DNA from 3 places in the Rhizobium sp. TRM96647 genome. Region 1 is predicted to be linked to each of the others. Evidence: predicted binding sites of a transcription regulator. Region 1 holds the regulator's gene; each other region holds the start of a gene.
What was found. Region 1 encodes PhoB, which activates phosphate uptake and scavenging genes when phosphate is short. Its sites were predicted from a motif close to TGTCATNNANCTGTCAT; they were not measured.
Positions count from the first base shown of each region.

Region 1 (3,275 bases):
AGACGCCCTCGCCGCGCTCGAAGCGCAGCGGCGCACGCAGATAGGTCTCGTAGAGCGGCGTGGCATCAGCCATGGCGCGTATCTCCCTCGCAGCGGATGCGGAAACGGATTCCGGATCTTTCCAGTGCGGAAAAATCGAAAATGCCGCCTCACGGCGGCGGGCGCACTATCAGCATTTCAGGGCTTATTGTCAACAAACGGCGAGGCGACGAAATCCGCCTCGATATGCCCTTGCGTGAGGTTTCGGATCGCGCGGAGAAGTGTCGCAAGTGAGTCACACCCGGCGAGCAAGTTGGGGAAAACCGGAAAATCGATTCGGGCGGATTCCGGCGACTCTTGTCACAGAGTCCCCCTGTCGGTAGGTTAAAACTCAATTGCTAGACTGCATGCGGCGGAACTAGTCACCAACAGTATCAGAGCATTTCGCGCTGCGGAGAAATCCGGGCAGCGCCGAGGGATTCTCGGCAACGAACGCTGAAACGAGGAGATGACGGAGATGAACTGGACGGACGAGAGGGTCGAGAAGCTGAAGAAGCTCTGGTCCGAAGGACTGAGCGCCAGCCAGATCGCGGCACAGCTCGGCGGCGTCAGCCGCAATGCGGTTATCGGCAAGGTCCACCGTCTCGCCCTGCCCGGCCGGGCCAAGTCCGGCGGCGCGCCGACGGCGGCCCGCGCCAAGCGCCCGGCTTCGGCACCGCGTCCTGCGAACTTCGCTCCGCGCGTCGCCACCCGCACGATCGCCCGTCCGACCGGCGCCGTCGTCACCAAGGAAGAGGTCGCCTTCGAGTATGACGAAGAGCCGATCACCCGGGTCGTCGCCAACGTCGTCGTGCCGATGTCGCGCCGCCTCGAGCTGACGCAACTGACCGAGCGTACCTGCAAGTGGCCGAACGGCGACCCGCTGAAGGACGACTTCCACTTCTGCGGCAACGAATCCCCGGACAATTCCCCCTACTGCACCTACCACCAGCGGCTCGCCTACCAGCCCTCGGCAGAGCGCCGCCGGGCACGCTGAGCGAGGGCTCCGTGTGCCACAGGATACGGAACAACGAAAAACGGGCCTTCGACGGGCCCGTTTTTCGTTGTCGCAATGACCGTCCGCCCGATTTCAGGCTTCCAGCGAATAGCCTGCGCCACGCACCGTGCGGATGACGTCGTTCATGTTGGAGAAGTTCAGCGCCTTGCGCAGGCGGCCGACATGGACGTCGACGGTTCGTTCGTCGACATAGATGTCGTGACCCCAGACACCATCCAGAAGCTGCGAGCGGGAGAAGACGCGGGCGGGGGACGACATCAGGAACTCCAGCAGACGGAATTCCGTCGGCCCCAACCGCACCTCGCGCGAGCGGCGGTGGACGCGATGGGTCTCGCGGTCGAGTTCGATATCGCCGCACTTGAGGAGCGTCGAGACGACCTCTGGCCGGGCGCGCCGCAGCATCGCCTTGACCCGCGCCATCAGTTCGGGCGTCGAGAAGGGCTTGACCACGTAATCGTCCGCGCCGGTGGCGAGCCCGCGAACGCGCTCGCTCTCCTCGCCGCGCGCCGTCAGCATGATGATCGGCAACCGCTCGGTCTCCGAGCGCTGGCGCAGACGCCGGCAGAGTTCAATGCCGGAGACGCCGGGCAGCATCCAGTCGAGGATCAGAAGATCGGGCTGGCGCTCCTGCAGGCGGATCTCCGCCTCGTCGCCGCGCAGGATCGTATCGACCTCGAAGCCCTCGGCCTCGAGGTTGTAGCGCAGGAGGACGCTCAGCGCCTCCTCGTCTTCGACCACGGTAATCTTTGGAACCATGCCTTGCTCACTCCTGGGCCATGCTCATTCCTGGTCCGAGCGGCCCACCTGCGACCACCCCGGACCGCCATGTGACCGCCGCGTCGATCGGCGGGCGGTTCGACGACATCATTCCTCGATGGCACCCACAGACGTGGTGTGGTCGTCCTTCGGACGTTCGCCTTCCGGCTGCGAGCCGGTCGCCATGTAGAAGATCGTCTCGGCGATGTTGGTCGCATGGTCGCCGATGCGCTCGATGTTCTTGGCGCAGAAGAGCAGATGCGTGCAGGGCGTGATGTTGCGCGGATCTTCCATCATGTAGGTCAGAAGTTCGCGGAACAGCGAGGTGTAGATCGCATCGATCTCGTCGTCGCGCTCACGGATCTCCTTGGCCTTCTCGATGTTGCGCGAGGCATAGACGTCGAGGACTTCCTTGAGCTGCATCAGCGCCAGTTCGGCCAGGTGTTCGAGGCCGCGGGCGAGGTTGCGCGGAATGCCGGAACCCTGCACCGAGACGACGCGCTTGGCTGTGTTCTTGCCGAGGTCGCCGACGCGCTCGAGTTCGGCGGCGATGCGGATCGCCCCCATGATCTCGCGCAGGTCGGCCGCCATCGGCTGGCGCTTGGCGATCGTGACGATCGCCTTCTCGTTGATCTGCCGTTCGGCGGTGTCGAGGATGACGTCCTCGGAGATCACCTTCTGCGCCAGCGCCACGTTGGTGTTGACCAGCGCGCGCACGCTGTCGCCCACCATCTGCTCGGCCGTGCCCCCCATCTCGGAGATGCGGCGGGTGAGATATTTCAGCTCTTCATCGTAGATCGAAACGATATGGGTCGGTGTCATGTTTCTTGTTCCTCAACTGGCGCAGGCGCCATGGTCTTTTGCCGGCGACGGCAGGCGTCAGCCGAAGCGACCCATGATGTAGTCCTGCGTACGCTGGTCGTCCGGATTGGTGAACATCTTGTCGGTGTCGTTCTCCTCGACGAGGTTGCCGAGGTGGAACATGGCGGTGCGCTGCGAGACGCGCGCGGCCTGCTGCATCGAGTGGGTGACGATGACGATCGTGAAGTTCGTCCGCAGTTCGTGGATCAGTTCCTCCACCTTGGCGGTGGCGATCGGATCGAGCGCCGAGCAGGGCTCGTCCATCAGGATCACTTCCGGGCTGACGGCGACGGCGCGGGCGATGCACAGACGCTGCTGCTGGCCGCCCGAAAGGCCCGTGCCGCCCTCCTGCAGGCGATCCTTGACCTCGTTCCAGAGGCCCGCCTTCTGCAGGCTCTGCTCTACCACCTGGTCGAGTTCGGCCTTGGACTTCGCCAGTCCGTGGATCCGCGGGCCATAGGCCACGTTCTCGTAGATCGACTTCGGGAACGGGTTCGGCTTCTGGAACACCATGCCGACGCGGGCGCGCAGTTCGACCACGTCGATCGACGGATCGTAGACGTCTTCGCCGTCCAGCGTGATCATGCCGGTGACGCGGCAGCCGTCGATCGTGTCGTTCATA
Region 1 covers NZ_JAOXHF010000004.1:401,243-404,517, reverse strand. The annotation lists gene OCK02_RS10510 (aspartate aminotransferase family protein) at 1-73, opposite strand, end outside; gene OCK02_RS10505 (GcrA family cell cycle regulator) at 497-1,015, shown strand; gene phoB (phosphate regulon transcriptional regulator PhoB) at 1,109-1,792, opposite strand; gene phoU (phosphate signaling complex protein PhoU) at 1,901-2,614, opposite strand; gene pstB (phosphate ABC transporter ATP-binding protein PstB) at 2,672-3,275, opposite strand, start outside.

Region 2 (3,275 bases), on a different contig from region 1:
CGACGAGGACCATTTCGGCCTGGACAAGGTCAAGGAGCGCATCGTCGAGTATCTCGCCGTGCAGGCCCGGTCCACCAAGATCAAGGGCCCGATCCTGTGCCTCGTCGGTCCTCCCGGCGTCGGCAAGACCTCGCTTGCGAAGTCGATCGCCAAGGCGACGGGCCGTGAATATGTCCGCATGGCGCTCGGCGGCGTGCGCGACGAGGCCGAGATCCGCGGTCACCGCCGCACCTATATCGGCTCGATGCCCGGCAAGGTCATCCAGTCGATGAAGAAGGCGAAGAAGTCCAACCCGCTCTTCCTGCTCGACGAGATCGACAAGATGGGCATGGATTTCCGCGGCGATCCGTCCTCGGCCCTGCTCGAGGTGCTCGATCCGGAACAGAACTCGACCTTCATGGACCATTACCTCGAGGTCGAATACGACCTGTCGAACGTGATGTTCGTGACGACGGCGAACACGTTGAACATCCCGGCGCCCCTGATGGACCGCATGGAGGTGATCCGCATCGCCGGCTACACCGAGGACGAGAAGCGGGAGATCGCCAAGCGTCACCTGCTGCCGAAGGCGATCCGCGATCATGCGCTGCAGGAGAAGGAATTCTCCGTGACCGACGGCGCGCTGATGGCGGTGATCCAGCAGTACACCCGCGAGGCCGGTGTCCGTAACTTCGAGCGCGAACTGATGAAACTCGCCCGCAAGGCGGTCACCGAGATCATCAAGGGCAAGACGACCAAGGTCGAGGTGACGGCTGACAACATCCACGACTTCCTGGGCGTTCCGCGCTTCCGCCACGGCGAAGCTGAACGCGACGACCAGGTCGGCGTGGTCACGGGTCTGGCCTGGACCGAGGTCGGCGGCGAACTGCTGACGATCGAAGGCGTGAGCCTGCCGGGTGGCAAGGGCCGCATGACGGTCACGGGCAACCTGAAGGACGTCATGAAGGAATCGATTTCGGCGGCGGCCTCCTATGTCCGCTCGCGCGCCATCGATTTCGGCATCGAGCCGCCGCGCTTCGACAAGACCGACATCCACGTGCACGTGCCGGAAGGTGCGACGCCGAAGGACGGTCCGTCGGCCGGTATCGCCATGGCGACCGCCATCGTCTCCATCATGACCGGCATCCCGGTCTCGAAGGATGTGGCGATGACGGGCGAGGTGACGCTGCGCGGCCGCGTGCTGCCGATCGGTGGCCTGAAGGAAAAGCTGCTCGCGGCCCTTCGCGGCGGCATCAAGAAGGTGCTGATCCCGGAAGAGAACGCCAAGGACCTGGCCGACATTCCGGACAACGTGAAGAACAGCATGGAGATCATCCCGGTCTCGCGCATGGGCGAGGTGATCCGGCATGCGCTCGTCCGCACGCCCGAGCCGATCGAATGGGATGCGGCGGCCGCCGAAACGAAGCCGGTCGCGGTCGAATCGACCGACGAAGCGGGCTCCGCGGTGGCCCATTGACGGTCGACAGCTAGGAAGAAATTCTCCCCATCGAGGGGAGTTTCGGGAGGCCGGCAGCAATGCCGGCCTCTTTTCTGTCGAAAAAGCCTGTGAAAAGCCCGGAATATCAGCATTTACGGACGAAATCCGGTTGCGGCGGAAAGGTCGATGCGTATTCTGCCCTCGACTTGTACATGAGTCGTTTCGAACCGTATTGAAAGGGGTGGAAACATGAACAAGAACGAACTCGTCTCCGCAGTCGCTGAGAAGTCCGGCCTGTCGAAGACGGATGCCGCATCGGCTGTCGATGCTGTATTCGAGACGATCCAGGGCGAACTGAAGAGCGGTGGCGACGTCCGCCTCGTCGGTTTCGGCAATTTCTCCGTCTCGCGCCGTGAAGCATCGAAGGGCCGCAACCTTTCGACCGGCGCAGAGATCGACATTCCGGCCCGCAACGTGCCGAAGTTCTCGGCCGGCAAGGGCCTGAAGGACGCCGTCAACGGCTGATCCCTAGGCAATCATTTCGGCTTCGCGCCGACGGAAGGGCCCGGTTTTCCGGGCCCTTTTTCGTTGCCGTGGACTGTCGTCAATCTGTCATCTGATCGTCATCGCCTTGTAACGGGCGGGGACCACAAACCCCGGCATTCCTTGACGCACACTCCGGAGGATCAGATGAAATCCCGTTCCATCATTGCCGGCCTCGCAGCCGTGCTGGCCGCCTCGGTCGCGACCGCGGCACAGGCCGAGCCCGTCTTCAATCGCATTGCTTCCTTTGCCGTCGCCGACAACCTGCCGGACGGCACCGATCCGAAGACTGCGACCTCCTCCGAGATCATCGCGGCGACCGAGGACGGCAACACGCTCGTCTATTCCGACAGCCCGCTGAAGGCGATCGGCTTCATCGACATCACCGATGCGAAGGCGCCGAAGGCGGCCGGCACCGTCGCCTTCGAAGGCGAGCCGACCTCGGTCGGCGTCGCCGGCGGCAAGGCGCTCGTCGCCGTCAACACCAGCGAGAGCTACGTCAAGCCGTCGGGCTTCCTGGCGGTCGTCGACATCGCCACGAAGACGATCGAGACGACCTGCGACCTCGGCGGTCAGCCGGATTCGATCGCGCTCAACAAGGACAGGACGATCGCCGCCATTGCGATCGAGAACGAGCGCGATGAGGACGTGAACGACGGCGCGATCCCGCAGATGCCGGCGGGCGACCTGGTGCTCGTCTCGCTCAAGGACGGCGCGCCGGACTGCGCGAGCGTCAAGCACGTCGCGCTGACGGGGCTTGCCGATATCGCCGGCGACGATCCCGAACCGGAATTCGTCTCCTTCAACGGCAACGACGAGATTGCGCTGACGCTGCAGGAGAACAACCACATCGTCATACTCGACGGCAAGACCGGCACGGTGAAGTCGCACTTCCCCGCCGGCGCCGTCGACCTGGACAAGATCGACACCAAGCGGGACGGCAAGATTGCCTTTACCGGCAAGAAGGAAGGCCAGAAGCGGGAGCCCGACGCCGTGAAGTGGCTGGGCGACGACCGGCTGGTCGTGGCCAACGAGGGCGACTGGGAAGGCGGCAGCCGCGGCTTCACCATCTTCGACACGACCGGCAAGGTCGTCTACGAAAGCGGCCCGTCGTTCGAATACGCGATCGCTTCGATCGGCCACTACCCCGACAAGCGCAATTCCAAGGGCGTCGAGCCGGAAGGCCTCGAGGCTGCGACTTTCGGTGAAGACAACCTCTTCTTCGTGCTCGCCGAGCGCGCATCGATCGTCGGCGTCTACAAGGACACCGGCGCCGAGCCGGAACTGCTGCAGCTCCTCCCGTCGGGCATCGGCC
Region 2 covers NZ_JAOXHF010000011.1:87,569-90,843, forward strand. The annotation lists gene lon (endopeptidase La) at 1-1,456, shown strand, start outside; gene hupB (DNA-binding protein HupB) at 1,667-1,942, shown strand; gene OCK02_RS18750 (esterase-like activity of phytase family protein) at 2,108-3,275, shown strand, end outside.
Region 2: the regulator PhoB is predicted to act here: its motif matches at 2,028-2,044, upstream of OCK02_RS18750 (esterase-like activity of phytase family protein).

Region 3 (3,275 bases), on a different contig from region 1:
GTTCCAGTCATCGTTCAGCGATATGGGGACGACGGGCTGAATGTTCAGCGTCTCCCGGTTCCCGTCTTCCGGACCGAAGCCACGGTCGTAGTTGAACTGGAACGGTACGCTGATCATCGACGCGACGGGATTGGACAGCTTCTTCGCCAGGTCGGCACTGCTCTCCTGCGCGACCGCGGCGTTCATGAGAGCACAACTCACGCTGAGAAGGGCGGTCACCCGCATCATTCCGCCTGCCATGCTCGTCCCCCGAAAAGCAGCCGCGAATCCTCTTCCGCAAGGGAGGGTGCACGCAAAGCCGGAGGCTGGCAAGCGCCGTGATTGGAAATCGACGAGCCGGCTTCAGTGGCCACCAAAGAGGTTGACGGCCCAATAGGTCAATGCCGACACGAGTGCCGCCGCCGGCAGGGTCACGAACCACGCGATCACGATATTGCCCGCAAGCCCCCAGCGCACCGCCGAGACGCGCCGCGCCGCGCCGACGCCGATGATCGCGCCGGTGATGGTGTGCGTGGTCGAGACGGGAATACCGAGCCAGGTGGCTGCGAACAGTGTGATCGCACCGCCCGTCTCCGCGCAGAAACCCTGCATCGGGTTGAGCCGGGTGATCTTCGAGCCCATCGTGTGGACGATGCGCCAGCCGCCGAAGAGCGTGCCCAGTGCGATTGCCGCCTGGCAGGTGATGACGACCCAGAATGGAACGTAGAATTCTGAACCGAGGTGGCCCTGCGAATAGAGAAGAACCGCGATGATACCCATGGTTTTCTGCGCATCGTTGCCGCCATGGCCGAGAGAATAGAGCGAGGCGGAAATGAACTGCAGCCCGCGGAAAGCCTTGTCGACGGCGAACGGCGTCTGCCGCACGCAGACCCAGGAAACGATCAGGACCAGCATCAGCGCAAGGAAAAAGCCGATTGCCGGCGACATGAAGATGGCACCTACCGTCTTCAGCACGCCAGAGAGCACGATCGAATCGAAGCCGCTCCGTGCCAGCCCCGCGCCGACGAGCCCGCCGATCAGCGCATGCGAGGAACTGGAGGGAATTCCGAACAGCCAAGTGACGACGTTCCAGATGATCGCGCCCATGAGTGCCGCAAAGATCACCGCCGGCGAAATGATTGCCGGATCGATGATCCCCCTGCCGATCGTCTCGGCCACATGCAGGCCGAAGAATAGGAAAGCGATGAAATTGAAGAACGCGGCCCACATCACCGCAAATTGCGGCCGCAGCACCCGCGTCGAGACGATCGTGGCGATCGAGTTCGCCGCATCGTGCAACCCGTTCAGGAAATCGAACAGGAGCGCGATGCCGATGAGCGCCACCAGCAGCGGAAAGGCAAGCGTCGCGTCCATCAGACGTTCTCGATCACGATGCCGCTGATTTCGTTCGCCACGTCTTCGAAGCGGTCGACCACCTTCTCCAGTTCGCCATAGAGCTCGCTGCCGATCATGTAGGCCATCGGGTCGGAGGCGCCGTGGCGCTGGAACAGGTCCTTCAGGCCCTTCTCGTGCAATTCGTCTGCGCGGCCCTCGATGCGCATCACCTCCTCGGCGATCGAATTCAGGCGCGTCGCGTTGGTGCCGATCTTGTGGAGCAGCGGCACGGCCTCGGCCACGAGGCGGGCGGCCTTCACGACGATCACGCCCATTTCCTGCATGCCGGGGTCGAAACTCTTCTGCTCGAACAGGCGGATCGTCTTGACCACCTTGTGCATCATATCGATTGCGTCGTCGAGCGACTGGATCAGGTCCTTGATGTCGCCGCGATCGAAGGGGGTGATGAAGCTCTTGCGCACGGCAAGCAACACGTCGGCCGTGATGCGATCGGCCTTGTCTTCCAGTTCGACGATCCGGCTGCAGTGCTGTTCCAGGGTCGGACCGCCCGCCAGAACCTTCTCAAGCGCCTCCGCCGCCTCGACCACCGTCAGCGCGTGTGCGTCGAAGAGGTCGAAGAAACGGTCTTCCCGGGGCATCAGGGCGCGAAACCAGCTCAGCACGATCGTTTTCCCATATATGACAGTTTTGTGACAGCCCATAACGGGTTGCGGCCGCGATGAAAAGGTGCGGACGAGCGGATATCACCGGCTTGCTTGCGCTAGGCCACACAATTCACCTTCCATTCGCAACTTCCATGGCGTTCTCGGAGCGTCGGGCCGGTCTTCAGGCTGATCGGCGTCGTGCCGGCGACGACAAGCGAAGGGGTGCCAGCCGGCCGGAGGATGACGTCGGCCTCAGATGGCGCTGGCGAGCTTCTCGGCGATGTAGAGTTCGCGCAACCGGGCGGAGACCGGACCCGGGACGCCGCTGCCGACGGGCTGACCGTCGATCTTCGTCACCGGAAGCACGAAGCTCGTGGCCGAGGTGATGAAGGCCTCCGCCGCGTCCATGGCCTCTTTCGGCGTGAACGGGCGCACGTCGACGGGAATGCCGGCCCGTCGCGCCAGGTCCAGCGTGCTGGCCCGGGTGATGCCGTGGAGGATCGCCTGCGACAGTTGCCGGGTGACGAGCGTGCCGTCCTTCGTCACGATATGGGCACTCGCGGACGTCGCCTCGGTGACGAAGCCGTCCTCGACGAGCCAGGCATCGTCCGCGCCGAGCCTTGCGGCCTCCATCTTGGCCATGGAGGGATAGAGCAGTTGCACCGTCTTGATGTCCCGCCGCGCCCAGCGCAGATCGGGCTGCATCGCCACCGATATTCCCGTCTTCACCTTGGGATTGTCGACAACTGCCTTGGCCTGCGTGAACAGGACCAGCGTCGGCGCCGCGTCCTGCGGATAGGCAAAGTCGCGGTCGGCAACCCCGCGCGAGATCTGCAGATAGATCAGTCCTTCCTGCAGGTCGTTGCGGCGAACGATCTCGCGATGCACAGCCAGAAGCGCCTCGGGGCTGAGGGGACACGGCATGGCCAGTTCCTCCGTCGACCGCTGCAGGCGGGCCGCGTGCCCGGCATATTCGATGAGCTTGCCGCCGATCACCGCCGTCACTTCGTAGATCGCATCCGCAAAGAGGAAGCCACGGTCGAAGATGGAGATCCTGGCGTCTGCTTCGGGGATCCAGGCGCCGTTCAGGTAGACGATACGGGTCACGCGCATTTCCTCTATTGGAGATCGGGCTTCTTGAACGCGGAGAATTCGATCCCGGCGGCAGCAAGGGCTTCGCGAAGGGCGCGCGCCACGCCGACGGCGCCGGGCGTGTCCCCATGGATGCAGATAGTCGCGGCCTCGACCGGCAGTTTCTTGCCTCCGATCGTCGGGATGCGCCCGTCCAGCACCATG
Region 3 covers NZ_JAOXHF010000014.1:44,907-48,181, forward strand. The annotation lists gene OCK02_RS21615 (transporter) at 1-186, opposite strand, end outside; gene OCK02_RS21620 (inorganic phosphate transporter) at 343-1,353, opposite strand; gene OCK02_RS21625 (DUF47 domain-containing protein) at 1,353-1,997, opposite strand; gene OCK02_RS21630 (D-amino-acid transaminase) at 2,232-3,092, opposite strand; gene OCK02_RS21635 (5-oxoprolinase subunit PxpA) at 3,098-3,275, opposite strand, start outside.
Region 3: the regulator PhoB is predicted to act here: its motif matches at 2,014-2,030, upstream of OCK02_RS21625 (DUF47 domain-containing protein).